Regions from separate parts of the Rhodococcus sp. I2R genome, predicted to be linked through region 3. Evidence: riboswitches for the same ligand, from Rfam matches in the RefSeq annotation. Region 3 holds a riboswitch; each other region holds the start of a gene.
The links. Region 3 has a riboswitch for thiamine pyrophosphate ahead of thiO (glycine oxidase ThiO). Riboswitches for the same ligand answer to the same signal wherever they lie in the genome.
Positions count from the first base shown of each region.

Region 1: it holds a riboswitch for thiamine pyrophosphate, as region 3 does, so the genes downstream of both, KVY23_RS09560 (3-oxoacyl-ACP reductase) here and thiO (glycine oxidase ThiO) in region 3, are expected to answer to the same signal.
Region 2: it holds a riboswitch for thiamine pyrophosphate, as region 3 does, so the genes downstream of both, KVY23_RS19125 (TenA family protein) here and thiO (glycine oxidase ThiO) in region 3, are expected to answer to the same signal.

Region 1 is NZ_JAHUTG010000007.1:191,271-194,542, reverse strand. It holds gene KVY23_RS09575 (alpha-hydroxy-acid oxidizing protein) at 1-205, shown strand, start outside; gene KVY23_RS09570 (alpha-amylase family glycosyl hydrolase) at 202-1,512, shown strand; gene KVY23_RS09565 (hypothetical protein) at 1,536-1,838, opposite strand; TPP riboswitch at 1,906-2,004, shown strand; gene KVY23_RS09560 (3-oxoacyl-ACP reductase) at 2,051-2,806, shown strand; gene KVY23_RS09555 (LLM class flavin-dependent oxidoreductase) at 2,810-3,272, shown strand, end outside.
Region 2 is NZ_JAHUTG010000020.1:86,083-89,354, forward strand. It holds gene KVY23_RS19115 (ATP-dependent DNA ligase) at 1-135, opposite strand, end outside; gene KVY23_RS19120 (carboxylesterase/lipase family protein) at 176-1,717, opposite strand; TPP riboswitch at 1,881-1,981, shown strand; gene KVY23_RS19125 (TenA family protein) at 1,975-2,700, shown strand; gene KVY23_RS19130 (ABC transporter substrate-binding protein) at 2,715-3,272, shown strand, end outside.
Region 3 is NZ_JAHUTG010000002.1:40,016-43,287, reverse strand. It holds gene KVY23_RS01775 (thiazole synthase) at 33-791, opposite strand; gene thiS (sulfur carrier protein ThiS) at 784-981, opposite strand; gene thiO (glycine oxidase ThiO) at 978-2,030, opposite strand; TPP riboswitch at 2,030-2,143, opposite strand; gene thiE (thiamine phosphate synthase) at 2,171-2,869, shown strand; gene KVY23_RS01755 (NUDIX hydrolase) at 2,866-3,272, opposite strand, start outside.

The DNA of each region.
Region 1 (3,272 bases), on a different contig from region 3:
AGGTGCGGACATGGCGAAAGCGCTTGCGCTCGGCGCCGATGCGGTGCTGCTGGGCCGACCTTTCCTCTACGGTCTCGCGCTCGGCGGCCAGTCGGGCGTGGAGCACGTCTTGCGCTGCATCCTTGCCGAATTCGATCTCGTCACCAGCCTGTCCGGTCACACCGGCGCTGCAGAACTGGGACGCGAGTCGGTGATCTCCGCATGAGTGCAACTCCATCCTGGGTCGCCCACTCGATCTGGTGGCATGTCTACCCGCTCGGTTTCGCCGGGGCACCTGTCCATGATTGGGACGGAACATCACTGGCGGAGGAGCATCGACTGCTCAAGGTCGTCGAATGGCTGGACTACGCAGTCGAACTCGGAGCCTCGGGGATCGCGCTGGGGCCGATTTTCGCCTCGGAGGGGCATGGATACGAAACCGTCGACTATCTTCATATCGATGCGCGGCTCGGTACCGACGCAGACTTCGACACCCTCGTCGAGGCCGCTCACGGCCGCGGACTGAAGATCATGCTCGACGGTGTCTTCAACCATGTGGCGCAAGGATTCTCGAAGTACCGACAGGCGCTGGAATCAGGCCCCGGTTCGGACGCGGCACAGTGGTTCCATCTGGACTTCTCGGGCGAGCGCCCCACGCATCGAAGCTTCGAGGGACACGAGCACCTCGTGACGCTGAACCACGGCAATGCCGATGTCCAGCAGTACGTCGCCGACGTCATGTCGCATTGGCTGGGCCGCGGTGCCGACGGGTGGCGTCTGGACGCGGCATACGCTGTGCCGACGGAGTTCTGGGCCTCGGTGATCCCCCGTGTGCGGCAGAAGCATCCCGAGGCATATTTTCTCGGTGAAGTCATCCATGGCGACTACGCGCAGTTCGTTCAGCACAGCACGGTGGACTCGGTGACGCAGTACGAGCTGTGGAAAGCGACATGGAGCGCTATCTCGGAGACGAACTTCTTCGAACTCTCCCACGCACTGGGTCGGCACAACGACTGGCTGGAGACGTTCGTGCCCGCCACATTCGTCGGCAATCACGACGTCAACCGCATCGCGAGCACCATCGCCGACGAACGGCACCACGCGCACGCACTGGTCGTTCTCTTCACCACCGGGGGCACCCCGATGATCTACTACGGCGACGAGCAGGGCTTCCGTGGTGTCAAGGAGGAGCGCGTCGGTGGCGACGACGATGTTCGTCCCGAGTTCCCCATGACCAAGGAGGAACTCGCACCGGAGGGGTGGCCGATGTATCGCCTGCATCAGGAGTTGATCGGTCTACGCAGGCGTAATCCCTGGCTGCACTACGCACGCACCGAGACTCTCGAGCTGACCAATACCGCGTTGGTGTACCGCGCCTACGCCGGTGACGATCATGTCCACGTCGTGCTCGATCTCGGTGACGACCCCATCGATTACTCGCTCGGCGGCGACGTACTGGCTGGTCAAGCGACCGTCGAGGGTGGCCGCGTCACCGTGCCGCCGCACGGCTGGGCTGTCTTCGGTAGGAAGTAGCTGCCCGGCAACCGGATCGAGGGTCAGCCTCTGGCTTGCTTCGCGCGGTCGAAGAACGCCAGCACGTGCGGGACCTTGTCCTGCGGCACGTCGAACACCGCTTGACCTCCGAGGTACGAGATCGAGCCGTCGGACAACCGTGCACCGATCTTGACGCGTAGTCCGCCGCCACGGGGCTTCGCGTCGACTCCGATGTGCGCGACGTGCCAGCGGGGTCGGCCCGAGACGGTCTGCTGTGTCGCGTCGAAGATTTCGACGATGCGGTTGTCGAGGACGAGCACGACGTTCTCGTCCAACCAGTATTCGACGTACTCTCGCTCGCGCATCGTAGGAGCCTATATCCATCTCTACTGCTAGCGCTAGATAGAGGTACAGAGCCCGATAGGTACACTCGTCGTTGACACGGGGTGCCGCTTTCATGAAGCGGCTGAGAACACACCCGTCGAACCTGATCTGGTCAACACCAGCGTAGGGATGTCTGCACCCATGGGGTGCATTGTCTTTCGCGTTGGACGGCCAACGAGCGAGAGGCATGTGTATGAAACTGAGCGAGCAGACTGTTCTGGTTACCGGCGCTGGGCGGGGACTCGGGTCCGCGATTGCACGGGCATTCGCCGCCCAGGGTGCCGATGTCGTGGTCAACTACCGTCGCAGTGTTCAGTCCGCCGAACGGCTCGCTGCAGAGATCGGCGGCCTCGCCGTGGCGGCGGACGTGACGCAGGCCGACCAGGTCGAGACGATGTTCACCGCAGCGCAGCAGCACTTCGGAAAGCCCGTCACCACGGTCGTCAACAACGCTCTCGCCGATTTCTCCTTCAACGGTGACGCTCGTAGCACCGCTGACACCATCACCTGGGAGGAGTTCGACGCCCAGTTCCAGGGAGCGGTCCGCGGCGCACTCACCACCACCCAGCGCGCCCTCGGCGGAATGCGTTCCATCGGATTCGGCCGCATCGTCAACGTCGGCACGAACCTCTTCCAGAACCCCGTCGTTCCCTACCACGACTACACGGCCTCGAAGGCAGCGCTGCTGTCGCTGACTCGTACGCTCGCTGCCGACCTCGGGGCCGACGGCATCACCGTCAACATGGTTTCCGGTGGCCTCCTGCGTACCACCGACGCCAGCTCCGCGACACCGGAAGCTGTATTCGACCTCATCGCAGCGTCGACCCCGCTGCAACGCGTGGTGACGCCGGAGGAGTTCGCCGATGCCCTGCTCTTCTTCGCCTCACCCTGGTCGCGATCGGTGACCGGACAGAACCTCGTCGTCGACGGCGGCTTGGTCAAGGACTAGATCATGCTGCATCTCAACGCTTTTCTGTTCGGCTGCGGACACCACAGTGCCGCCTGGCGTCACCCGCGCTCCCGCGTCGAGGACCTCGGCGACATCGGCTATTACTCCGAGCTCGCGCGTACCGCCGAGCGGGGCAAGTTCGATGCGGTGTTCTTCGCGGACGGGCACTCGGTGCGCGATCCGGCCGGTGCCGGAACCTGGTTCCTCGAACCGATCACGGCGCTGACGGCCATGGCACGAGCGACCTCCCACATCGGGTTGGTCACCACGGTGTCCACCACGTTCTACACGCCGTTTCACGCCGCCCGGTTGCTCGCCTCGCTCGATCACATCAGTGGCGGACGAGCCGGATGGAACGTAGTCACCTCGATGTTCGACGCCGAGGCCCGCAATCACGGATTCGACGAGATCCCCTCTCGCGAGGAGCGATACGCGCGGGCCGAGGAGTTCGTCGACGTCGCGCTCG
Region 2 (3,272 bases), on a different contig from region 3:
TAGCCACGACACGACGATGCCGGTGTCGGCGGGATCGAGCTCGGCCAATAGCTCCTGCAGCGCCTCGATCTTGGCCTTCCGCGAGCGCGTGGCTCCGACGGTGGTCGAGGTGTCGATGATCCGAGTGAACAGCACGAGAGGAAAATAACCCGTGGCACCGACATTCGATCCACGTTCAGCTGAACCCGAGGACCTCGTCTCCCCAGGCACTGCGGAGCGCTTCGTCCGGGTCGTCGACCACGCGGTCCTGACCGTCGATGACCAATGTCGATCTTGCCGACTCTGTGTACAGCGGCCAGTGCTTGCCGCCGTCGAGAAGGGCGGGGACACCGTGTCGAGCGAACGCTACCCATCTCTTCATCACGCGCGCCGAAACCACCGTGGCAGCCTTTCGGCCGCCGAGCCAGAACGTCGGATCGCGATTGAGTGTGCCGAAATTACCGAAGACATAGGGCAATTCGGTTGCGTGGCCGGCACCGATCCGGGCTGCCTTGAGCATCGGCGTCGCGTGGTCGAACCGATACATCCACACCGGCGAGTGCCGACTGTGCGCGTCGGCGATCCACAGGCTGGGCATCTTGAATCCGGCGTCACGCGAAATAGCCAGAGCACCGGCAGTTTTGGATCGATCAGGATACGCGGACATGATCTCGGCGATACGAAAGGCCGGAAGATCCTCGTGGTCGGCGGCGATGGCGCGAAACATCTCGGACACGGTCTCGGACGTGACCGGCATCAACGGCGACTTCATCAACCTGAAGATCGACGCCTCGTCGTGGTTGGTGCCGATGATCAATGGAATGCGATGCGCCAAGCCCTTCTGGAACGCCGCCACCGGATACCGCGGCACGATGTCGGCATCCACGACGGGGGCGAGTCCCAGCGTTCCCGGTACACGCGTGGGAACCTCGTAGCAGAGGGTGTCACTCGCCTCGACAATCCGATCGAAATCCATGGTCTTCAACTCACCGACGCGGTCCGGCGTCAGCTCGAGGAGCTCGAGGAAACGGGCGGCGACCTGCGCGGCTCGGTCCGCGCCGTACACCGACGTGGCCGGTGCACTCTGCACGATCGCGCGATGGAAGAGCCCCTCCGCTCTGGGCGAGGTCATCAATGTCGTCACCGAAGCGCCACCGGACGACTCACCGAAGAGCGTCACGTTCGACGGATCACCTCCGAATGCCTCGATACACCGTCGCACCCATTGCAGGGCAGCGATGTGGTCGCGCAGGCCGACGTTCGACTCGAACACGGCCTCGTCCGTCGAGAAGGAGGACAGGTCGAGAAAACCGAATGCACCGATTCGGTAGTTGATGGTGACGATCAGCAGGTCACCCGATTCGGAAAGGCTTCGACCGTCGTACACGCTCTGCGCCGCTGATCCGAGCGCGTAGGCGCCGCCGTGTATCCACACCATCACGGGTCTCGGTTCACCGTCCGGTTCCGGTGCCCACACGTTCAGAGACAGGCAGTCCTCGGACATCGGAATAGTCGGGTCCATCGGCACCGGACCGTCACGGCCCTGAGGCGCCATCGCACCGAACGCGGCGCAATCGAGCGAATCCGACCACGGCGCCAACGGGCGTGGCGACCGGAAGCGATGTTCTCCGCCCGTCGCGGCTGCATACGGGATGCCCTTCCAGACAAAGCCGGCGCCGTCACGGTGACCGATCACATCCCCGTACGGCGTGTGCGCTCGGCATGTCGCATCGCTCATGGCACCTCCTCGGTCTCGAACGCCAAGGTACCAACCTGGCGATCGGCCCGCCGGTGGCTCGAAGTGACAGACAAGTACGACGCGAGATTTCGACGACCTCACTGCCCCGTGAGCGGCACCGATGTCATCGGAGGTCGCCAAAGGCGCGTGCTAGGGTCGGCGTTGTTCTGACACGGGGTGCGTTCATAGAAGATGAATGCTGAGATCACACCCGTCGAACCTGATGCAGGTAATGCTGACGAAGGGATGTCAAGGCGATGACAACGCCTGTTTATTCAGTGGACCCTGTCCGCTATACGGATCGATTCTGGGAATCGACGCAGTCACTGCGCGCCGCGATCGATCGGCTCGAATTTCTGACGATGCTCGGTGACGGCACCCTGCCGTTGGAGGTCTTCCGCACCTACATCGAGCAGGACAAGCTCTACCTGGCCGGATACGCGAAAGCGTTGTCCATCCTCGCCTCCCGAGCACCCGATGCCAAGACCGCAGCCTTCTGGGCCACATCCGCTGCGAGCGCGGTCGAGGAAGCGTCGCTGCACGAGTCGCTTCTTTCCGGTGACGCTCTCCCGGCCGCCGACGGACACTCGTATCACTCACCCGCCTGCCTCGGCTATGTCTCCTACTTGATCGCCGCTGCAGCAACGGAGCCCTATCCCGTTGCTGCAGCGGCGATTCTCCCGTGTTTCTGGGTTTACGCCGATGTGGCCGCACGGCTCGCGCCCGCCGCCGAGGACGTACTCCGGAACGATCCGGAGCACCCATACGCCCGCTGGGTGACCACCTACGACTCCGACGAGTTCCGCACAATCGTCGACGGCGCGCGCATTCTCGTCGACGACGCCGCCGCCTCGGCCACCGAAGCGCAACGCGAAGCGATGGTCGACGCCTTCTCGGTTGCGACGCGATACGAATTGATGTTCTGGGACAGCGCATTACATCCAACGCCCTGGCTCCGGGACGAGAGCGAGGTCCTGCTGTGAAGAAGCTACTGTCGATGGCGGTCGTCGCCGTATCGGTCGCCGCCCTCACCGCCTGCTCGCAGTCGAACGAGTCGAACACCATTCGATTTGCTCTCGACTGGACACCGAACACGAACCACACCGGATTGTTCGTCGCCCTCGAGGAAGGGTATTTCGCCGACGCCGGCCTCGACGTCGAAATTCTCCCCTACAACAACACCTCACCGGATACGCTCGTCGATTCCGGTAACGCCGAGTTCGGCATCAGCACCCAAAGCTCGACTACCTTCGCCAAATCTGCCGGGGCACAAATCGTCTCGGTGCTGGCACCTCTGCAGACCTGGGCAACGGGCATCGGAGTCAGAGCCGACCGCTCCGACATCTCGAGCCCGAAGGATCTCGACGGCAAGGTGTACGCCGGATTCGGAGACGTCGGCGAACAGGCCGGACTGCGTCAGGTCATTCAGAACGACGGCGGAACAGGAGAATACGAGACCGTCGTGCTCGGAACCTCTGCCTACGAGGCGGTGTATTCCGGCACCGCCGATTTCACGGTGTCCTATCTGGCATGGGAGGGCATCGAAGCCGAGCAC
Region 3 (3,272 bases):
GTGTCCTGTCATGTATTTCCACGCACATGCGGCTACGGCGCCTCCGGCGAGCTGGCCTGCGCCCAGAATCGCTTCGGAATCCGCCCGGCCCGACGTGCCTCGAAGCCCGCCGATACCGCATGACGCATCGCCGACGCCATCAGGGCAGGATCCTTGGCACGGGTCACGGCGGTTGCGAGCAACACCGCGTCGCATCCCAGTTCCATGGCCAGTGCTGCATCGCTCGCGGTCCCGATGCCGGCGTCGAGGATCACCGGCACCCCTGCTGCCTCGACGATCATCTCGATGTTGTGCGGGTTACAGATGCCCAGACCCGTCCCGATAGGAGCACCGAGCGGCATGACGGCCACGCAACCGATGTCCTCGAGTCGTTTCGCCAGCACCGGGTCGTCCGTCGTGTACGGCAGCACCTTGAAGCCGTCGTCCACCAGTTGCTCTGCGGCCGAAACTAGTTCGATGGCGTCGGGTAGCAGGGTCCGCTCGTCGGCGATGACCTCGAGCTTGACCCAGTCGGTGTCGAGCGCCTCGCGGCCGAGTTGCGCGGTCAGCACCGCTTCCGCCGCACCGCGACATCCCGCCGTATTGGGCAGCGGCGCGATGTTCAGCTTGCGGAGCAGATCGAGCACACCAGTTCCCCCGGCCGAGTCCACGCGCCGCATCGCCACGGTGGTCAGCTCTGTACCCGAGGCGAGCAGGGCTTCTTCGAGCACCGCCAGGTTCGCCGCTCCCCCGGTGCCCATGATGAGCCGGGACGTGAAGGTGCGGTCAGCGATGATCAACTGTTCAACCACCCTGCACCGCCGTCAGTATCTCGATTTTCGAGCCTTTTTCGACGGTGGTGAGGTCCCACCGGCTTTTCGGCAGGACTGTTCCGTCGACGGCGACGGCTATGCCCTTCTCCGGCACCGACAGGTGTTCGAGCAACTGGCGCATCGTCAGGTCGCCGGGGAGAACTTGGTCTTCACCGTTCACTGTGATCATGGGTGTGCAACTTTCTCGAATCTCGAAGGGTCGGCGGCTTTTGCTTCGGGGAGTACGTCGCCGGCGAGGAGTGCCGATACCGAGTCTGCGGTGATGGGTGTCAACAGGATTCCGTTGCGTCCGTGCCCGGAGGCGACGATGACGCGATCGGAGATCCTGCCGATGACGGGCAGTCCGTCGGGACTGACGGGTCGGAGCCCGGCCGAGCACTCGTGCAGTTCGTATTCGCCGATGCTGGGCATCAAACGTTCCGCGTCGGCGATCAGATCTCGGACACCCGCGACGGTGACCTGCGTGTCTCGACCTGTTTCGTGCTGTGTCGCGCCGACGACCAACCCGTCGCCACGCGGGACGAGGTAGATCGGTCGGCCGTGGACGCTGCCCCGGACAGTGCGGGTCGGCGGCGGCGGTGCGCTGGGTCGGCGACGCAGCCGCAGAATTTCGCCTTTGACCGCTCGAACCGGCATCCCCGCCAGCAGCGAGGCGGTGTTCGCGCCTGCAGCGACCACGATCTGATCGGCGTTGATGGCCTCGAGATCGGTCACCTCCTCGGCGAAGAACTCCACCTGCGATGCCGCCTCGCGCAGCGCCGTCACCAACGCACGATTGTCGACGGCCAGTTCGGTGGGCGCGTGGATGGCGAGGCGTATGTTCTGCGCCAGCGAAGGCTCGAGCTCCCGTATCTGCGCCCGCGAGAGCATCTCGACCGAAAACCCCTGCTGCCCCAGAAATTCGGCGACGGTGCGAAGATCGGCCGCGTCTGCGGCGTCCAGTGCGACGGTGAGCGACCCGCTCGCGGTGAACACGTTTGTGCCGAGCGAGCGCCCGAACTCCGGCCACCGCTCCAGTGAGTGCGCGCCGAGCGTGAGCAGTCGATGCTCACCCGGCCATGCCTCGGACAGTGGGGCAAGCATCCCGCCGGCCACCCATGACGCGCCGGATCCGAGCGCAGGATCGTAGAGCCGTACCGACCAACCCTCACGTGCGGCACGTACGGCCACGGCGAGCCCGATCACACCGCCTCCGACTACCGCCAGTGTCGGCAACATCTACACACCACCTCACTCCCTGCGCCGGCATGATCCGGTTCAGGTGTTGACGGTAAGGACGTAGCGCGTCCACTCTCAGCCCCGCGAACCCCAGGACTCCCGTGTATTCATGAACTCCCCGACAGACTACCGTTTGCGGTGTGCAACCCACTCAGAGCTCACGTAACGAGTCGGCACGCGAACGTCTGGCGTCGGCTCGGTTGTATCTGTGCACCGACGCCCGGCGCGAGCACGGCGATCTGGCCCATTTCGCCGAGGCTGCCCTCTCCGGTGGCGTCGACATCATCCAGCTCCGCGACAAGAATTCGGCAGGCGAGCGCCAGTTCGGTCCGCTCGAAGCCAAGGACGAGCTCGCCGCGCTGGCTGTCTTGTCGGCGACGACGCGACGGCACGGTTCGCTGTTGGCCGTCAACGACCGAGCGGACCTGGCCTTGGCGGCGAACGCAGACGTGCTGCATCTCGGGCAGGGCGACCTTCCTGTTCACTACGCCCGCAGTATCCTCGGCCCGGACGTGGTCATCGGCCGTTCCACACAGAACCGCAACCAGGCGAGTCTTGCGGCCATCGAAGATGGAGTCGACTACTTTGCGACGGGCCCGGTCTGGGCGACGCCCACCAAACCCAATCGGACCGCCGCCGGGCTCGACCTGCTGCGCAGCACGGCCGAGGCCGCGCCGACGCGGCCGTGGTTCGCCATCGGGGGTATCGATGCGAGCAATGTCGACGAGGTGCTCGCGGCGGGTGCCGATCGAATCGTCGTGGTCAGGGCCATCACGCAGGCCCGTGATCCGCAGGCCGCAGCGCGCGAGTTGGCCGAGATTCTGCGCCCGCGACGCTAACCGAGCCAGCTCAGCACTGTGGACGGCGACAGTACCCGAACGTCGGTCGGCAGTCGCTGCTGTAGGCCACGGTCGGCAGTGACGAGGGCGGTGCGGGTGCCGCCGTCGTGTGCCCGTCGCGCAAGTTCGTCGTCTCCGCTGCCCGACGCATGGATCAACGGCACGCGGCCGTCTTCGAATCGGGCATTTCGCGCCTCGCCTTCCAGCACTGCTTCCACTTGCGATAGCCATCCGAAACCGCCGCCGGGTAGTTCGACGGTCCGGGGCAACGCCGCGGCGAGTGAGGACAGCAGGGCTGCGGTGGCACCGCTTCGATCGCGCCACCACCCGTCGGGCCGCGAGCCCAGCACATTGGCGGTGTCCAGCAGCACACGCAACGTCTCGGTGCGCAGCGTCGGCCAGC